One region of the Marinobacter sp. MIT930201 genome, then DNA from elsewhere that is predicted to be linked to it. Evidence: predicted binding sites of a transcription regulator. Region 1 holds the regulator's gene; each other region holds the start of a gene.
What was found. Region 1 encodes sigma-54, which starts transcription at its own class of promoters, with help from an activator protein. Its sites were predicted from a motif close to ANTGGCATNNANNTTGCTNT; they were not measured.
Positions count from the first base shown of each region.

Region 2: the regulator sigma-54 is predicted to act here: its motif matches at 2,618-2,637, upstream of flgB (flagellar basal body rod protein FlgB).
Region 3: the regulator sigma-54 is predicted to act here: its motif matches at 2,333-2,352, upstream of SIC19_RS18560 (PEP-CTERM sorting domain-containing protein).

Region 1 is NZ_CP138916.1:3,544,433-3,550,232, reverse strand. Features, by position in the region: gene lptC (LPS export ABC transporter periplasmic protein LptC) at 1-241, shown strand, start outside; gene lptA (lipopolysaccharide transport periplasmic protein LptA) at 336-857, shown strand; gene lptB (LPS export ABC transporter ATP-binding protein) at 835-1,560, shown strand; gene SIC19_RS16160 (RNA polymerase factor sigma-54) at 1,713-3,239, shown strand; gene hpf (ribosome hibernation promoting factor) at 3,364-3,672, shown strand; gene ptsN (PTS IIA-like nitrogen regulatory protein PtsN) at 3,767-4,237, shown strand; gene rapZ (RNase adapter RapZ) at 4,266-5,147, shown strand; gene SIC19_RS16140 (HPr family phosphocarrier protein) at 5,155-5,424, shown strand; gene mgtE (magnesium transporter) at 5,537-5,800, shown strand, end outside.
Region 2 is NZ_CP138916.1:149,868-155,667, reverse strand. Features, by position in the region: gene queF (NADPH-dependent 7-cyano-7-deazaguanine reductase QueF) at 1-13, shown strand, start outside; gene SIC19_RS00715 (adenylate/guanylate cyclase domain-containing protein) at 32-1,468, opposite strand; gene SIC19_RS00710 (DUF962 domain-containing protein) at 1,469-1,780, opposite strand; gene SIC19_RS00705 (nitroreductase) at 1,939-2,496, shown strand; gene flgB (flagellar basal body rod protein FlgB) at 2,701-3,099, shown strand; gene flgC (flagellar basal body rod protein FlgC) at 3,134-3,583, shown strand; gene SIC19_RS00690 (flagellar hook assembly protein FlgD) at 3,602-4,279, shown strand; gene SIC19_RS00685 (flagellar hook protein FlgE) at 4,307-5,800, shown strand, end outside.
Region 3 is NZ_CP138916.1:4,067,276-4,073,075, forward strand. Features, by position in the region: gene SIC19_RS18555 (hypothetical protein) at 1-1,431, shown strand, start outside; gene SIC19_RS18560 (PEP-CTERM sorting domain-containing protein) at 1,536-2,255, opposite strand; gene prpD (2-methylcitrate dehydratase) at 2,555-4,039, shown strand; gene SIC19_RS18570 (PEP-CTERM sorting domain-containing protein) at 4,215-4,943, shown strand; gene SIC19_RS18575 (PEP-CTERM sorting domain-containing protein) at 5,093-5,776, shown strand.

The DNA.
Region 1 (5,800 bases):
CCTGGTTTACTTGACGGGGGATGTTCGGGTGTCCCAGCAACCCCAAGGCGGGCGCCCCCTGACATTGACCACGTCAACGCTGACACTGGATAACACAGAGCGTACTGTTTACACAGACGCCCCGGTGGAACTGACCGACTCGTTCAGCCTGACCCGCGCCACCGGCATGAAGGCCTGGATTGATGACCGAATCCTCGAACTCGACTCTGACGTGGAAGGACGCTATGAGACCGGCAAGTAAATTCATGCCCAACCCTCACCGCAATAGGCACCAACCGGTGGCATCGCGCACGGCAGTCTCAGCGATTGTCCTGGCGCTGACATTGACCGTGGGCATGCCGTTCGCCGCGGCCTTTGATCTTGAGTCTGACCAACCCATCAGGGTCAATGCCGACAATGCTCGGCTCGACGAAGGCCAGGGCATTGCAACCTATACCGGCTCGGTTGAAATGAGCCAGGGCGATGCCAACCTTATGGCGGACAAGGTTGTACTCCACCGGGATGAGAATGGCGTCAGCCGCATTGAAGCCACCGGTACCCCGGCACGCTACCGCCAGCCTGCCATGGAAGGCCAGGGCGAAACCGACGCCCGCGCACTTACAATCACCTGGTCCGCCTCCGACAACCGGGTTACCTTTCGGCGCGAAGCTGTGATCGAACAGGGCGGCAACCTGTTCCGGGGCGACGTCATTCATTACGACAGCGCCGAACGCGTGGTGACCGCAGAGGGCTCTGCTGACCAGGGCGATGGCAGCGGTCGCGTCGAAATGGTCATCCAGCCACGCGGCAACTCCGGCAACAATCCAGATAACAACCCTAACGGACAGGATACCGATGGCAGTTCTCAGGGCCAGTAACCTCGCAAAAAGCTACAAACAGAAGAAGGTCGTCATCGACGTTTCCCTGGAAATTCGCAGTGGCGAGATCGTCGGCTTGCTCGGCCCCAACGGCGCGGGCAAAACGACGTGTTTCTACATGATTGTTGGCCTGGTTTCCGCCGACAACGGTCGCATCACCATCGACAATCAGGACATCACGCCCCTGCCCATGCACGGCCGTGCCCGCAAGGGAATCGGGTACCTGCCCCAGGAAGCATCCGTGTTTCGCAAGCTCACCGTGCGCGACAACATACTGGCGATCCTGGAAACCCGCCGCGAACTCAAACGCGCTGACCGGGAGGCCAAGTTAGAGGAACTGCTTGAAGAGTTTCACATTACCCACATCCGCGATAGTGTCGGCATGGCCCTGTCAGGCGGTGAGCGACGGCGGGTGGAAATTGCCCGGGCGCTGGCGATGGAACCGGCGTTCATCCTGCTGGACGAGCCCTTCGCCGGTGTCGACCCGATCTCCGTGAGCGACATCAAGCAGATTATCCGACACTTGCGGGACAAGGGTATCGGCGTACTGATCACCGACCACAACGTGCGGGAAACCCTCGACATCTGCGAGAATGCGTACATTGTCAGCGGCGGCCACATCATTGCCTCTGGTAATTCGGACGATATACTGGCCAACCAGCAGGTCAAGGAAGTGTATCTAGGCAACGAGTTTCGCCTGTAGTAGACTCGGCAAAGAACTTGCTTGGTGCGGCAAGTAGCCAGCATACAAAGAGTTTTTGTGCAACCCCGGCTCCAGAAAGCGCCCTGATGACGTAAAGAGAGAGCCTGAGTGACGGAAGAGAGAGACCGAGTGACGGATCCTGAACCATGGTTATGAAAGCCTCACTACAGTTAAAGCTGGGTCAAAGCCTGACCATGACGCCCCAGCTGCAACAGGCTATCAGGCTTCTGCAGCTCTCCACCCTGGACCTCCAGCAGGAAATCCAGCAGGCACTGGAATCCAACCCAATGCTGGAAACCTCGGAAGACGACGACAACCAGAATCCGGAATCAACGGACAGTGACAACGAGTCGTCTGAAACAGCGTCAACCGAGGAATCCAACACCGCTTCAGACACTGCTACCGAGTGGGACGAATCCGAAAATGGACCTGACTGGTCATCAGAAACGGACAGTCCCGACACCATTCCCGATGATCTTCCCGTCGACACCGCCTGGGATGACATTTACCAGTCAGCCCCCGCGTCAGCAGCCCGTAACGACGACGAAAACGACCACGACTTCGAAACCCGTAACTCCCCCACCGAAACGCTCCAGGACCACCTGGAATGGCAACTGAACCTGACGCCCATGAGCGAGCGGGATCAGGCCATCGCCCATGCCCTGATGGATGCGGTTGATAACCACGGCTACCTGACCTCTCCGCTTGAAGAAATTCATTCAGGCATGGTGGACGAATCCGACGAAGACCCGCTGGAACTGGACGAAGTGGAAGCCGTTCTTCATCGCCTGCAGCACTTCGATCCACCCGGCGTGTTCGCCCGTGATCTGCAGGAATGCCTGCTGATCCAGCTGAACCAACTGCCCCCGGAAACACCCTGGCTGGCTCAGGCGCGACTGGTGATTACCCACTACATAAACCTGCTGGGTAACCGCGATTACGCCCAGCTGTTGCGCCGCAGCCGCCTGAAAGAAGAACAGCTACGGGATGTCCTGGCACTTATTACCGGTTTGAACCCCCGCCCCGGCGACACCCTGGACCAGGCCGAGCCGGACTATGTCATCCCGGATGTGATCGTGCGCAAGCACAATGAGCGCTGGCGCGTGGAACTGAATCCTGAAATTGCACCACGCATTCGTGTGAATGCAAGCTATGCTTCTCTTATAAAGCGTGCGGACAGCAGCGCCGACAACACCTACCTGCGGGACCAGTTGCAGGAGGCAAAGTGGTTCATCAAGAGCCTGCAGAGCCGCAACGAAACCCTGCTCAAGGTGGCCACGCGCATTGTCGAGCACCAGCAGGGGTTTCTGGACCATGGCGAGGAAGCCATGAAACCATTGATTCTCTCGGATATTGCCCAGGCGGTGGAAATGCACGAGTCGACCATTTCAAGGGTCACCACCCAGAAATACATGCACACACCGCGGGGCATATTTGAACTTAAGTATTTTTTCTCGAGCCATGTCAGTACCGACGAAGGTGGAGAGTGCTCATCCACGGCAATCCGCGCGATGATCAAGAAGCTGATTGCAACGGAAACTCCGAAAAAGCCATTGAGCGATAGCAAAATTGCAGCCATGCTAGGAGACCAGGGTATAAAGGTGGCTAGACGAACCGTGGCCAAGTATCGCGAGGCAATGCACATTCCTCCGTCCAACGAGCGAAAGCGATTGGTGTAGGAAGCGTCTGTTCCCGGCCTCACGGGGAGAGCCCTTTCCTGAAAGTATACCGCCTGCAGCATAACGCTGTGGCACACAGCCGGTATCCTAACGGGTGCCGGCAAGCTGAAAACAGGAGAAGCCTATGCAACTCAATATTTCAGGCCATCACGTAGAACTGACTCCCGCACTGAAAGATTACGTATCAGGCAAATTTGAAAAGCTTGAGCGGCACTTCGACCATATCAGCAATTGCCAGGTTACCCTTGAGGTGGAAAAAGTGCGCCAGATGGCGGAAGCTACGCTTCACGTGATAGGTGGTGAGATTCACGCAAAGGCCGAAAACAGCGATATGTACGCTGCCATTGATGGACTGGTAGACAAGCTGGACAGGCAGATTCTGAAGCACAAGGAAAAGAACGTAGACCGGATGCACGGGAATGGCGCCCGCTAGGACGACGCCCCGGCATGACAGTTAATCGAGCTGCGGCACTGGCTAACCATGCAATAGGTGCCGCAGCCTTTTTTTACGGAAATGCAGTCGATTCATGACCGACACATCCCTGACTATCGAGAACATTCTCGCGCCGGAGCTAACCCTTTGCCGGGTGCCTGCCTCCAGCAAAAAGCGGGTTATGGAAACCATTGCCGAGCAGATCCAGCAGCACGACTCTTTGCTCAGCGACACCCAGATATTCACCAACCTGGTCGCGCGGGAGCGACTGGGGAGCACAGGCATCGGACAGGGCATCGCGATCCCCCATTGCAGGCTGGAAGGGCTGGATCACGTGGTCGGCGTATTGCTGACCCTGGAAGAAGGCGTTGCGTTCGATGCTATCGACAATCAGCCGGTGGACCTCGTCTTCACCTTGATTGTCCCCAAGGAAGCCACCAGCGAGCATCTTGAGCTTTTGAGCCAGCTTGCCGAAAAGTTCAACGAGCGTGCATTCTGCGACCAGCTGCGTCAGTGCACTGATGCAGGCTCTCTCTATCGCCGGATGACAGCCGAGACAGGCTGAACCACTCCACATCCAAGGTGAACGGGCTATGAAACTGATCATCGTCAGCGGCCGATCAGGTTCCGGGAAAAGTACCGCGTTACATGTTCTGGAAGACCTGGGCTTTTACTGCATTGACAACCTGCCCATTGGCCTCCTGTTCCCCCTCACGCAGGAAGCCACCAACCAGAACTCTCCCAGCCGGCTGGGAAAGATGGCGGTCAGCATCGATGCCCGTAACCTTTCCGGAGAATTGAGCAACTTCGAGGATATCTACCGCAGCCTTCAGGATACTGGCGTAACCATCGAGATCATCTATCTCGACGCCGATGAACAGTCTCTTCTGCAGCGCTTCCATGCCACGCGCCGAAAGCATCCACTGAGTGATGACAAGACCTCCCTGAGGGAGGCCATCGGTAACGAAAAGAAGCTTCTGGAGCCGCTCTCCAAGCTGGCAGACCTCTACATCGACACCACGGGGCTGTCCATGTATGAGCTCCGGGATATGGTGAAGCAGCGGGTTGCGGGCAGGCGTCACCAGGAACTGGCGCTGCTGTTCCAGTCGTTCGGGTTCAAGCACGGTGTACCGTTGGATTCGGACTATGTGTTCGATGTGCGCTGCCTGCCCAATCCCTATTGGGACACCAGCCTTCGGCAGTTTGTGGGCACCGACCAGCCGGTTATCGATTTCCTGGAAAAGGAGCCGTTGAGCCGTAAGATGGTCGAGGACCTGACCCAATTCCTGGAAAACTGGCTACCCTCGTTCTCAGACAGCAACCGCAGCTATATGACCATATCCATCGGCTGCACCGGTGGCCAGCATCGCTCGGTTTATATCTGCGATCAGCTCGGCCGCTATTTCTCGGGCAAATACAGCAATGTGCAGGTTCGCCACACCGAACTGCCCCACCTGCAAAGCAGGGAAAGCTGAACCGCCTATGATCCGCCGCCCCATTACCATCATCAACAAACTTGGGCTCCATGCCCGGGCCGCAGCCAAACTGGTGGGCAAGGCATCTGAATTCGACAGCAGCATTCAGATCAGTCGCAAAGGGCGACAGGTGGACGCCAAAAGCATCATGCCAGTCATGATGCTCGCCGCCAGCCAGGGATCAGAGGTAGAGCTGATTGTAGACGGTCCGGATGAGTCCGAAGCTGTCGATGCGCTGGTTACGCTGATCAACGACTACTTCGGGGAAGGCGAATAACCACCTCCACACTGGACATCCTTGCCCGTCTACGGCATTCACCTACAACTCTTCCTCACCTATGTTGCCTAACTTCGCTATAATACGAGGGTTTTCTGACCGTGGGTGATCCATGACCGATATTCTGGAGAAAAGCCAAGCGCGCCAACGCCTTCGCTCCCTGAGCGAAGCGCTGGACAGTGGCGCCCTGAAACAGGTTGCCCGCATCCTGAATGGTGGCCTGAGCCCCAGTGACATCGCCCACCTGCTGGAATCATCGCCACCGCGCCAGCGTGCCCTGCTCTGGAACCTGGTCGACAAGCAGCTTGAAGGCGAAGTTCTCCAGTATCTGAACGACGATATCCGAGGTTACTTCCTGAGCCAGCTGAACGCTCAG
Region 2 (5,800 bases), 960 kb from region 1:
GATCAGGCAGTAGGTGTAAAGGCGGGAACGGTCAGGAATCCTCTTCCTGGCGCAGTCGCTCAGCGGCATCCTCGAGCGCAGACAGGATGGACTCCCGTTCCCGTTCGGTGATTTTTTCCGAATCCAGGTACATGGCAAAGCCGCTGCGTTCGTGCTCAAGGAAACTGCGGTTGGGGCCCATGTCGCGGCGGAAATCCACCACTTCGTAGATGGAGACCGGGCGGCCGAAGCCTTTAACCGTGATCTCGCCCTTGTCGCGGCACATGATGCGGTCCTTGATCAGCGAGAAGGTTTCGTAGGAGATCAGGATTTCACCGGGTTCAGCCAGGGATTCCAGGCGGCTGGCCAGGTTCACTTCCTTGCCGATGATGGTGTAGTCCATGCGGTTCTCGGCGCCGAAGTTGCCAACGGTGGTGTAGCCTGTGCTGATGCCCATGCGGATTTCCAGCGGTGTCTTGATACCCTGGCTGCGCCATTTCTGCCGCATGATTTTCATGTGTTTACGCATTTCCACCGCCATGGACACGCAGGCGAAGGCGTCTTCTTTCTGGCCCCGGCTGGTGGGGTCACCGAAGAAAATCATGATGGAATCGCCAACGAACTTATCGATGGTGCCGCCGTATTTGAGGGCCACTTCCGACATTTCGTTGAAGTAGTGGTTCAGCAGTTCCGTCAGTGCTTCCGGCTCCATCTCTTCGGACAGTTCTGTAAAACCCTTGATGTCGGAGAAGAAGACGGCCAATTTCTTGCGTTGTGTTTCCAGCCGCACGTCTCTTTCACCGGTAAAGATGGACTGCCACACCTGCGGTGACAGATACTTGGAGAGTTTGTGGGACAGGGCAATGGATTGTTCCCGCTGATTCTGGATCTGGGTTTTTGCCATCATCAGCGCGCGGGCCTGCTGGTGGGAATAGAACGCAGTCACACAGATATAAAGGCCGGTGGCACTGATCGCGATAATGCTGGTGATCATCGGCGACTGCAGTGACTCGGCGGGGCCCACGATGGCAACGCCGATGGCGCCGCAGGCGGCCATGATCATGGTGCCTAGCAGCCACTGGCGGATGCCGCCCACAATCAGGCAACTAAACATCAGCATCAGTGCCACGGCGACCGAGGGTATCGCAATCAATCCAATGCAGCCGACGAATCCACCCCCGATGGCGCAATCCGTTAACAGCATTTTCTGGCGAATACGGGATGAGTTACGGAGAAACGTTCGCCGGGTAAGTTGATGGGCAATGTGTGGCCAGGTCAGGGCGCCTGAAAGCAGCCACAGCATCCACAGGCCGAAGACGTCTTGCAGTACGCCTGACACAATAATGCCGGCAGTCGCCGTATACGCCAGTATCCTGCCGTTGTAATCCGGCATGGGCGGGATGGCAATCGGATGGTTCTGCGCGTCAAGCACGGCGGCCTTGCTGGCACTGGTACTGGCGTTACGCAGGTCAATCGGTGCGCTCATCATTCAGAAACGGATCCGCCCGACGAGCATATCTCTGAACATCACCCAATCGCCCATCAGGCTGTACAGTGGGTGTTTGAAGGTGGCAGGTCGGTTTTTCTCGAAGCCATAGTGGCCAACCCAGGCAAACCCGTAGCCGATGACGGGCAGGAGCAACAGATAGAGGAACTTGGCCGTTACAATGGCGTAGAGTGTAACGAGGATAACCAGTAGGCTGCCGACGAAGTGAAGCCTGCGGCAGTTTACATCGCTATGTTCTTCAAGGTAGTACGGATAGAAGTCCGCGAAATTGCGGAATGTTTGCTGTTGGCTCATAGGGCGTCTACCGGCTCGCTTATCGTTTTTAAGGTAGATAGTACTGTCTGATAGTGGAAAGTACTTAGACTAAAGACTAACAGTAAACCATCTGTCCCACAATTCATACGGTCGTTTGGCCCGAACTGACGTATTGAAATCAACCACAGCGAGGCGATATGACAGCAGTAATGGAAGCCCTGTTAAAACGATCTTCAGAGCCACGCCTGGAGGCGCCAGCACCGGACCCGGCAACGCTTGAAAATGCCTTTGCCTGCGCCGCGAGGGCGCCGGACCATGCGTTGCTGAGGCCCTGGCGGTACCTGATTATTGAGGGAGACGAGGCATTGAACGCCCTGGGTGAATTGTTTGCCGCCACCTGTGGCGACGGCGCCTCGGAAAAGGAGCGGGAAAAACGCTGCAAGAAGGCACTGCGGGCGCCTATGGTGATCGTTGGCGTTGCGTCTTACCAGTCCCATCCCAAAGTGCCGGAGATCGAGCAGTCCATGTCGGCCGCGGTGGGGATGGGGTATTTGTTGTTGGCTCTGGAGTCCGCCGGGTTTGGAGGCATGTGGCGTACCGGTGCCATGGCGCACGATCCAGCTATCAAGCGAGGCTTGGGGCTGCAGGACAATGAGATCATAACCGGGTTCCTGTATACCGGCAGTGTCAGTGCGCACAAGCCCAGCATACCCAGGCCTGAACCCAAAGAGTTTGTCAGGCGCTGGCCCCACTAGTTGCCGCCCCGTTGCCCCCGCCCCCGGCGCGGGGGAAATCCCTTGCCGCTTTCCGCCCTCAATTTACGATTCGGATAAGCCGATACCTGCCTCAGCCCGCACACCGCAACACCTCCTGAAAACTGGCATCGCGATTGCTTTTACCTCTGCAAGAACGCACAAACGGCAAAACGACCAACGCCGTGTGCAGGAATCGGAGGCACTATGGCAATTTCCCTGGACAAAGCATTAGGCATTCATCAGCACGCCCTGGAAGGCAGGGTAAAGCGTGCGGAGGTGTTGGCCAACAACCTCGCCAACGCAGATACCCCGGGCTACAAGGCGCGGGATGTGGACTTTCAGGCGATGATGCAGAAGGCCCAGGACAGCATGAGTGGTTTCGGCATGACCCGTACCCACGAGTCCCATATGGACACCTCGCCCATGGGCGCGGACAGCGAATTGCTCTATCGGGTACCGCACCAGCCGTCCGTGGACGGCAACACGGTGGATGCCCAGCAGGAGCAAACCCGTTTCATGCGTAATGCCATGGATTACCAGGCCAGTTTCCAGTTCCTGGACGGAAAGGTTTCAGGCATCAAAAAGGCACTCTCTGGCCAGTAAAACTGGGCGCAGCCATTAATTGAGGAGCACCATCATGTCTCTGGGTAACATTTTCGACATCGCCGGTTCCGGTATGACAGCCCAGTCGCTGCGGCTGAACACCACTGCGTCCAACATCGCCAATGCCGAGACGGCCAGTTCCAGTACGGATCAGACCTATCGCGCCCGCAAGCCTGTTTTCGCGGCGATACAGCAGTCCATGCTGAATCCGTCTCAGCAGAGCATGGCGTTTGGCAGCGACAACGGCCCGGGGGCAGGCGTTCGGGTTGAAGGCATCGTCGAGAGTGACGCCGAGTTGCAGATGCGCTACGAGCCTGATCATCCCGCCGCGAACGAGGATGGGTACGTGTTCTACCCCAACGTCAACGTGGTTGAAGAAATGGCGGACATGATGTCGTCGTCGCGCAGCTTCCAGATGAATGTGGACATTATGAACAGCGCCAAATCCATGATGCAGCGTATCCTGACCCTGGGTCAGCAGTAACCGAGCGAGGATTGAATCATGAGCGTAGTGAATAACACGACAGACGCTTCGGATGTGCTGAGCCAGTATCGAGTGCAGCAGGATCAGGCCAAGAGCGGAAGTGAGCTGGGCAAGAACGAGTTCATGGAATTGATGATCGCTCAGCTCAAAAACCAGAACCCTCTCGAACCTCAGGACAACGGCGAATTCATCTCTCAGCTGGCGCAGTTCAGCTCCCTGGAGGAAATGCAGAGCCTGTCCGGCAGTGTCGACGATATGGCCAGCCAGTTCCGCTCCACCCAGGCACTGCAGGCCTCTGCAATGGTCGGGCGTACGGTCTTGGCACCTTCATCCATTGGCGTGCTTGGCGCGGACGGTGAAATATCCGGCAACGTTTCCGTTCCGGCAACCACATCCGGGCTGAGAATCACCATTGAGAATGAGTCCGGTGAGCAGGTCCGGCAGATTGATATGGGTGAGCAGCAGCCTGGCCAGACAGCGTTCAGCTGGGACGGCAAGGATGGCAACGGCAACAGTTTGCCACCCGGACGCTACAAGGTGGTCGCAGAAGCCTCGTACCCCGGCGGGCTTGAGCAACTCGGCACCATGGTCAGCGCCAATGTCGACAGTGTGTCGCTGGGGCAGGGTGGCAGCATTACTCTGAACCTGGCCGGCATGGGCTCCATCGCGCTGCAAGATGTTCAGCAGATTAATTGATACCGGTGAAACAGTAAGAGGTGGAGTATGGGTTTTAACACAGGTCTTAGCGGTTTAAGGGCGTCATCGGTTGATCTGGATGTCACCGGTAACAACATTGCCAATGCGAGCACAGTAGGTTTCAAGAGCAGTCAGGCGCAGTTTGGCGACCTGTACGCTAGTGGTTTCCTGAGTGCCGGCACCAATCCGATTGGGGACGGTGTGCGGGTGCAGGACGTGAAGCAGAATTTTGGGCAGGGCAATATCAGTTTCACCGACAACGGCCTGGACCTTGCCATCAACGGTGACGGTTTCTTTGTGCTGAATAATGGCGGTGAGGTGCGGTATTCCCGTGCCGGCCAGTTCGGTGTCGACAAAGACGGGTTTGTCACCAATAACCAGAACATGCGGGTTCAGGGCTTCGTTGCCGATGAAGACGGTAACCTTTCCGGTATTCGTGGTGACCTGCAGGTTGAAACCGATAATCTGGCGCCTCGTCGGACCACGAATCTACGCTCGGACCTGAACCTGGATTCCCGGGAAACCGTGTTGGAACGCCGAGTTGCCGATATGGGTGATTACACGGCGCCCGCCGGCTCCACCGGTTTTCCGTCTGAAACCTTCGAAATCACCTACGCAGATGGCAGCGTGGTTAGCGTGCCCATCAACGCGGCGGGATCGACTGATTTCTCAGCGGCTGACGTTGTGGATGTGCTCAATGGGCAGGACGGTCTCTCTGCCTCCGCGACCACCACCTATGAGGGGATGTCCGAGGCGGACTTGAACGCCGCCATTGCGGCTGGCAACTTCAGCTTTGACCTTGCGGTAGGCGGGGTCACTGTGCCCGTTGATACGACAGGTGTGACCGATGCGGCTTCGCTGGTCACTGCAATTAACAACGCCCAGGCGCCGACGATCTCGGCGTCGCTCACAGGCGGTAACCTGAGGCTGATCGACAACCGTGGCAACAACGTCACCGCCGGTTTTACCAGCGACGGCCCGAACCCGGCACCGGAGACAACCGTTGGCACGGTGAGGCCGCAGGCCGATCGGGAGATTACCGATATTGCGTCAACCAGCGGCGCCACGAACCTCACGGATTCATGGAACGCACGCAACATTGAGATTACCAACCAGTTCAATCCACTGGATCAGCGTACTTACAACCACGCAACATCGACCACCGTTTACGACAGCCTGGGTAACTCTCACGAGATGACCCAGTTCTACGTGAAGCAACCGGCCCCAGGTAATGGTGTGGGTGTGAGTGAATGGTCCGTATACCTGCAGATCGACGGTGAATTCGTGGCCGGAACCGATCAGAACCCCTACCAGGCTCGTTTTGACCAGGACGGGGAGTTGCAATCGGTGAACGGTGACCCCAATGGCGAGATTCTGATCAGCGACTGGACGCCGAAGGATGCCGACGGCACTCCGAACGGCGCAGATGGCCCTCCGGGGCCGGGTGAAAATATCACCACGCCCATTCCAGAGCCTCCGACCACCTCGGCCTTTGTGCTGGACCTTGGCAATACCACCCAG
Region 3 (5,800 bases), 520 kb from region 1:
GACTATTCCTTACGAGGCACGAACGAGAACCCACGGGTTTATCGTCGTAATCTTGAATCTCACTCGCTGGCTTATGTGCAGGCAGGGGATAAGGTGGGTGGGCAGGTATTTGCCGGGGGTGTCTTTACCGACAATCTGTTCGCTCCAGCCGCCGTAACCGCAAGCTCAACCAGCGTGTCGATTCACAGCCGCGTTGATGGAACAAGTGTCAAACTGTCGAATATTGGTGGCGGGCAGGAACCTTGTTCCGTTAAGGGTTTCGTGAACAGTGACCTGTCGACAGGACTTGTCAATCTGGCGATGTCCGGCGGTAATCTGACATGCGACCTCTCGGTTGATTCCGACGACACGCATTACTGGTGGACATTGGGAGCCAATACGTTCGAGGTCTGGGAAGCGGATGGGGTGTCATCCTACACGGATGTATTCTTCAACGGCGACGGCGATATCGATTTTGTGGTCGCCAATAACTATGCCGAAAGGACGATCATCCTGTATGGAGAGTCAGGCGCTGAGCTGAAGCGGGTGGCGGGAAGCACCTGGGTGCCGAGAGTCTACCCCATGGCAGAACCCGGCCCCACACGGGATGAGACGTTTGTGGGTGTGCTCAGTGACGGCGAGTTTTTGATGACCTCAGTTGCGATGCTGTTGGACTCCGGTCTTGCAGGCGCACAACCTGTGCTGTCGGGACTTTCTGAGTCTGCCCGGTTGGCGTCACTCTCTTTGATCGAGGACGACAAATACACAATCATCGCGGACCGTGGCGTGTTGCACAAGGTCGATGAAATCAATCGATCTGCCTCTTTGTTTGCTGATTTCTCAGATAAGTTTGCGGATGGTTGGGCGCTCGACGATGTTGTCGTTATGGGCGACAAAGCCATCGCTTTATGGACGACTTTTCAGGGTGCTGATCGCTCAGACCCTCTCGGTGAAGTCTATACCGTCGATCTGAGTTCGGGTGAGGTCGATTTGGTTCTGGCGGTGGAATCTACGTTTGTTGCTTCTCGAACGGAATCACTGCTTTTCGTCAATTTCCTGGATTTCTCAGGTCGTAACAGAACCCTGATTGTAGGCCGGCCCGGTGGCCCGGTTGTGCCTAACGCGGAAACCTACTATGCAACGTCGATGAACCTGACTCGTGGCGGAGACCGAGCAAAAGTGCTGGCGATGAGCTCTTCCATCGAGAGGGATGTGCTCAGCCCCGCGGGATTGCTCAACCCCGACATATGGGCCGTCAATGAAACCACCGGGAACATAACAAGCAAGGTAATGACGCTGCCTTACAATTGTTACTCTATGGACTCTCTTTATGCGATTAACAGTCACCTCAGCGTCGTGTCTTTCTGTGAGGATGGGTTCGCGATAGAAGAGCTGGAGCTAGAGAGAGGGACGTTGAGTTTCGTCACCTCGGATCTACGGGCAATAAACTGAAGGGTAATGGTTGGAAAGCTAAAAGCCCCACCAGCTTGAGCCTGGAGGCCCACGTTCCGGCTCCGCAAAACACCTGTCGAGCTTGCGGAGCCGAAGCGCTCTACTTATGCCTTGCGACTACGGCGACGCAGTCCAAAACCCAGGGCGCCAAGCCCCAGCAGGGCCAGGGTGCTGGGCTCCGGAACCGGGTTGGTCGGAGTAATCGGGCTACCGGCGTCGAAATCGTTGTTGTCAGTATCGCTCAGGAAGCTGAACATGCCTGAGAACAGGCTGCCATCGAAATCGATAGCCATGGTTGTAAACAGGTCGTCGTAAAATACACCATCGAGGGAAAGCTTGTCGGAGTATTCAACGTTCACGGTTGTGCTATCCGTCAGATCGCCGGAATTGGACAGTCGAAAAGGCTTGCCCAGGGCTGAATCTGGTGAGCGGGAGTCGCTACCAACAATGTCAAAGATCGTGTTTCCCGGGCGCCCGTTCAATACGATGCTGGTGACGTCTTGAACGGAATTGAAGGTAAACGGGGAGCTGTAGGTGTCTCCATTGATAGACAAGCTCCAGCCACTACCGATGGCTTCGCCGTATGAAGAGCTGCCGACCGTACCGTCAAATGCCACGGTTTCACAGGTCGCGCTGGCAAAGCAAGTAGTGACTTCCATGCCGTCCATCAGCGAGCCGTCGGTTGAATACCCGGTCAGCATTTCGGTGTTGTAGAGGTCGCCGTCAGAGTTGACGACGTTTACGATGGGGGCTGCGTAAGCGTTCCCAGCCATTGCAGCGGCCAATCCCAGGCCAATCACTATTTTGTGGTCAAATCCTTTCATACTTCATTCTCCTTGCGTTTTTACAGATATCCATATTCACCCCGCGTTTCCTGCGGAGTGGTCTCCGGACTGCGTTTTTAGCAAGAAAAAAGCCAGCTTGGATATTTTTCGGTTAAAACAGCCGGTTGCCATTTTCTGAATGCTCTGGTCACCGGTGAGGCATTGAAAAGTGTATAAAAAGTCAACGCTTAAGATCTGGATGGCTGTATCCCGGCCGGGCCGATGTACTAACCTGTTTGGCATGACTGTTTTTCGTTCTTAGTCTCTCACTGAGATCCAAAACCAATAAGGGATTCGCCATGAGCTCCAACGCTGATCAGAACATTCGCCCCGACTATGACGACGTCCTGCAGGCAATCGCCGACTACGCTCTCGGCTATCGGATAAAAAGCAAAGAGGCTTGGAATACCGCGAGAAACTGCCTGATAGATACCCTCGGTTGTGGCCTTCTGGCCCTGCGTTTCCCTGAATGCACCAAGCACCTTGGGCCGCTGGTTGACGGCACCGTTGTACCCCATGGCGCCCGTGTTCCGGGCACGCCTTACAGACTCGATCCGGTAAAGGCGGCCTGGGATATTGGCTGTATCGTGCGCTGGCTGGACTACAACGATACTTGGCTGGCGGCGGAGTGGGGCCACCCCTCGGATAACCTGGGGGGCATACTGGCCGTGGCGGATCATCTGTCCCAGAAGCGGGTGGCGGAGGGCAAGGCGCCCCTGACCATGCGGGATGTCCTGGAGGCTATGATCATGGCCCATGAAATCCAGGGGGTGCTTGCACTCGAAAACTCGTTTAACCGGGTGGGGCTGGATCACGTTGTGCTCGTCAAGGTGGCCTCAACCGCTGTTGTCGCAAAACTGATGGGTGCCAGTCGCGATCAAATGCTGTCGGCCTTGTCCCATGCCTGGGTGGACGGCCAGGCGCTGCGAACCTACCGTCATGCGCCGAACGCTGGCTCCCGAAAATCCTGGGCGGCGGGAGATGCAACGTCCCGTGCCGTGCGGCTGGCCGATATTGCAATGCGGGGAGAGATGGGCATCCCGGGGGTGCTCACGGCACCCCAATGGGGCTTCTACGACATTCTGTTCAGCAAAACCAATAAAGATCAGAAGCTGAAACCTGAGGACAAGCGTCAGTTTACTTTACCCCAGGCTTTTGGCGCCTACGTGATGGAAAACATTCTGTTCAAGATTTCCTTCCCGGCCGAGTTCCATGCTCAAACAGCGGCGGAAGCAGCGGTCATACTTCATCCCGAGGTAAAAGACCGCCTGGATGACATCGAACGAATCGTTATCACCACCCACGAATCTGCCATCCGTATCATCTCGAAACAGGGCACATTGGCAAACGCGGCCGACCGGGATCACTGCCTTCAATACATGGCTGCTGTACCGCTGATTTTTGGGGGGCTGACAGCGGAGCATTATGAAGACAGCTTCCATGAGGCCAATCCGATGATCGACCAACTCCGAGACAAGATGGACGTGGTTGAGGATGAGCGATACACACGTGAGTATCTGGAAGCAGATAAGCGCTCAATTGCCAATGCGATTCAGGTGTTCTTCGCCGACGGCACCAGCACGGATAAGGTGGCAGTTGAGTATCCCATTGGCCATCGCCGTCGCCGAAAGGAGGGGATTCCCCTGCTTGAGGATAAGTTCCGCCATAACCTGGCGACCCGGTTTCCTGGTCAGCGCTGCGAGAAGATCTTTAACCTGTGTAAAGATCAAGCGCTATTGGAGTCGACCCCCGCACACGAATTTGTTGATCTGTTTGTTATCTGAACTGATTGGAGCGCCTGCTCTCCGGGCGTAGCGAGGGGTTGTCGAAAAACTTTACATTGAGAAAATGTGCGGGCTTCTAACTGACTGAAAATGAACCAGTTGAAGCCGTGGCACGTCTTATGCAGCAGTTACTCCCTATCGAAGACGATTCTGTCAGCTTATATGGAGTACTGATATGAACACACTACAAACAGTCGGCGCCATTGGGGTTCTCTTTGGCGCCTGCAACTGGGCCAGCGCTGCGCCCATTCTCAGTATTAGTAGCCAGGGCGCTACAGCGGCCGCCTCCGCGGAACAGGACTTCCTGGACGCTGCGCATTCCGGTTATCTCACCGAAACGTTCGATGATAATTCTTTTTACACCGTTGGAAGCCAGGCTGGCACCATCACGTCCTCAGTGGGTGTTGGGTCCTTTACCAGTGCGGTGCCAGGTTCAGGCGGGTTGTGCGATAGCGGTCCCTATAACTGCAATGGCGGTCTTGCCGTATTGAACGCCGGCGCCAGTCCCTTTAGCGGGCGCTATTCCGTATCCGGGGATAACTGGTTGGACAGTATGGATGCACGCCAGATGGTTATTTCTCCAGCGACTGGTTTTAACGCCATGGGTTTCTATATGACAGACCCCAACGATGCTGGCGGACGCCTCTCGATTGGCGGGTTCGATTTCAGCTTCAACGACATATTTGGGTCCGCTCTGGGCAACGGCAGAGTTTTCTATGTCAGCCTCTATGACGCAGCGGGTTTGGGAGATGTCAGTATTTTTTCCAACAATCCCGATGATGGGTACGGCATCGACAACATAACAGTCGCCAATGTCACAGAGCCGGGTACGCTGGCTTTGTTCGCGCTGGGACTGCTAGGGATTGGACTTTCGCTTTCGCGGAAGTCAAAGCGCAACCGCTGAGGATCAATGGCGGTGTGTCAGTATATTTTACGCAATCCAAATAATGCCAGCGTAAGTGATTGTTTAATAGCGAATAAATAATTGGCACGACAACTGCATTGGTTTGGGTGGTTGATGAGAATCATAAGATGTAGACAAGGAGCAGTAAAATGAAAATGACTTCAAAGCTGATTGCAGCGGCGATGCTGGTGGGAACGTTCTCGGTAGCTCAGGCCGCTCCAATGGACGTTTTCGACCTGAAAACAGACGGTGGCGCGGACGTGTTTACCGATACCCTCGGTGAAGGCGCGTTCTACGACAACGGAGCCTCTTTTGCAAAACTGAACGATGTTGATGGTAACCAGGATTCAGCCGGTGCCTTCCTGCTGTTTGAATTTGCAGGTTTTGCGAACATCAACAACTTCGGTATCTATAACCTGAACGACACCAACGAAACACTTCAGGTGTTTTCAGGGTCAGAAGGCTCTGGCGGTCGCCAGGTAGAATTTGACCTGGACGCCGGAACAGCTTCCACTCACTTCGGAACGGCCAACATTGGCTCTACGTTCGGCTTCTATCTGCAGCGCGGCAACACCACGTTCTATTCAGATGCCAGCCTGAACGGCGGCGTTGACATGACGCGGATCTTTGACGTGACTGGCAGCCAGAACAGCAGCTTCTTTGGCAGCTCACTGATTGTGGCCTTCGAAGACCTGATTGATGGTGACTTCGATTACAACGATCTGATCGTTGGTATTTCAGACGTGCAAGCGGTGCCCGAGCCAGGAACGCTCGCTTTGTTTGGTCTTGGCCTGCTGGGCCTCGGTATGACTCGCCGTCGCAAGTCAGCCTGAGCTAAGTAAGCCATCGTACACCCT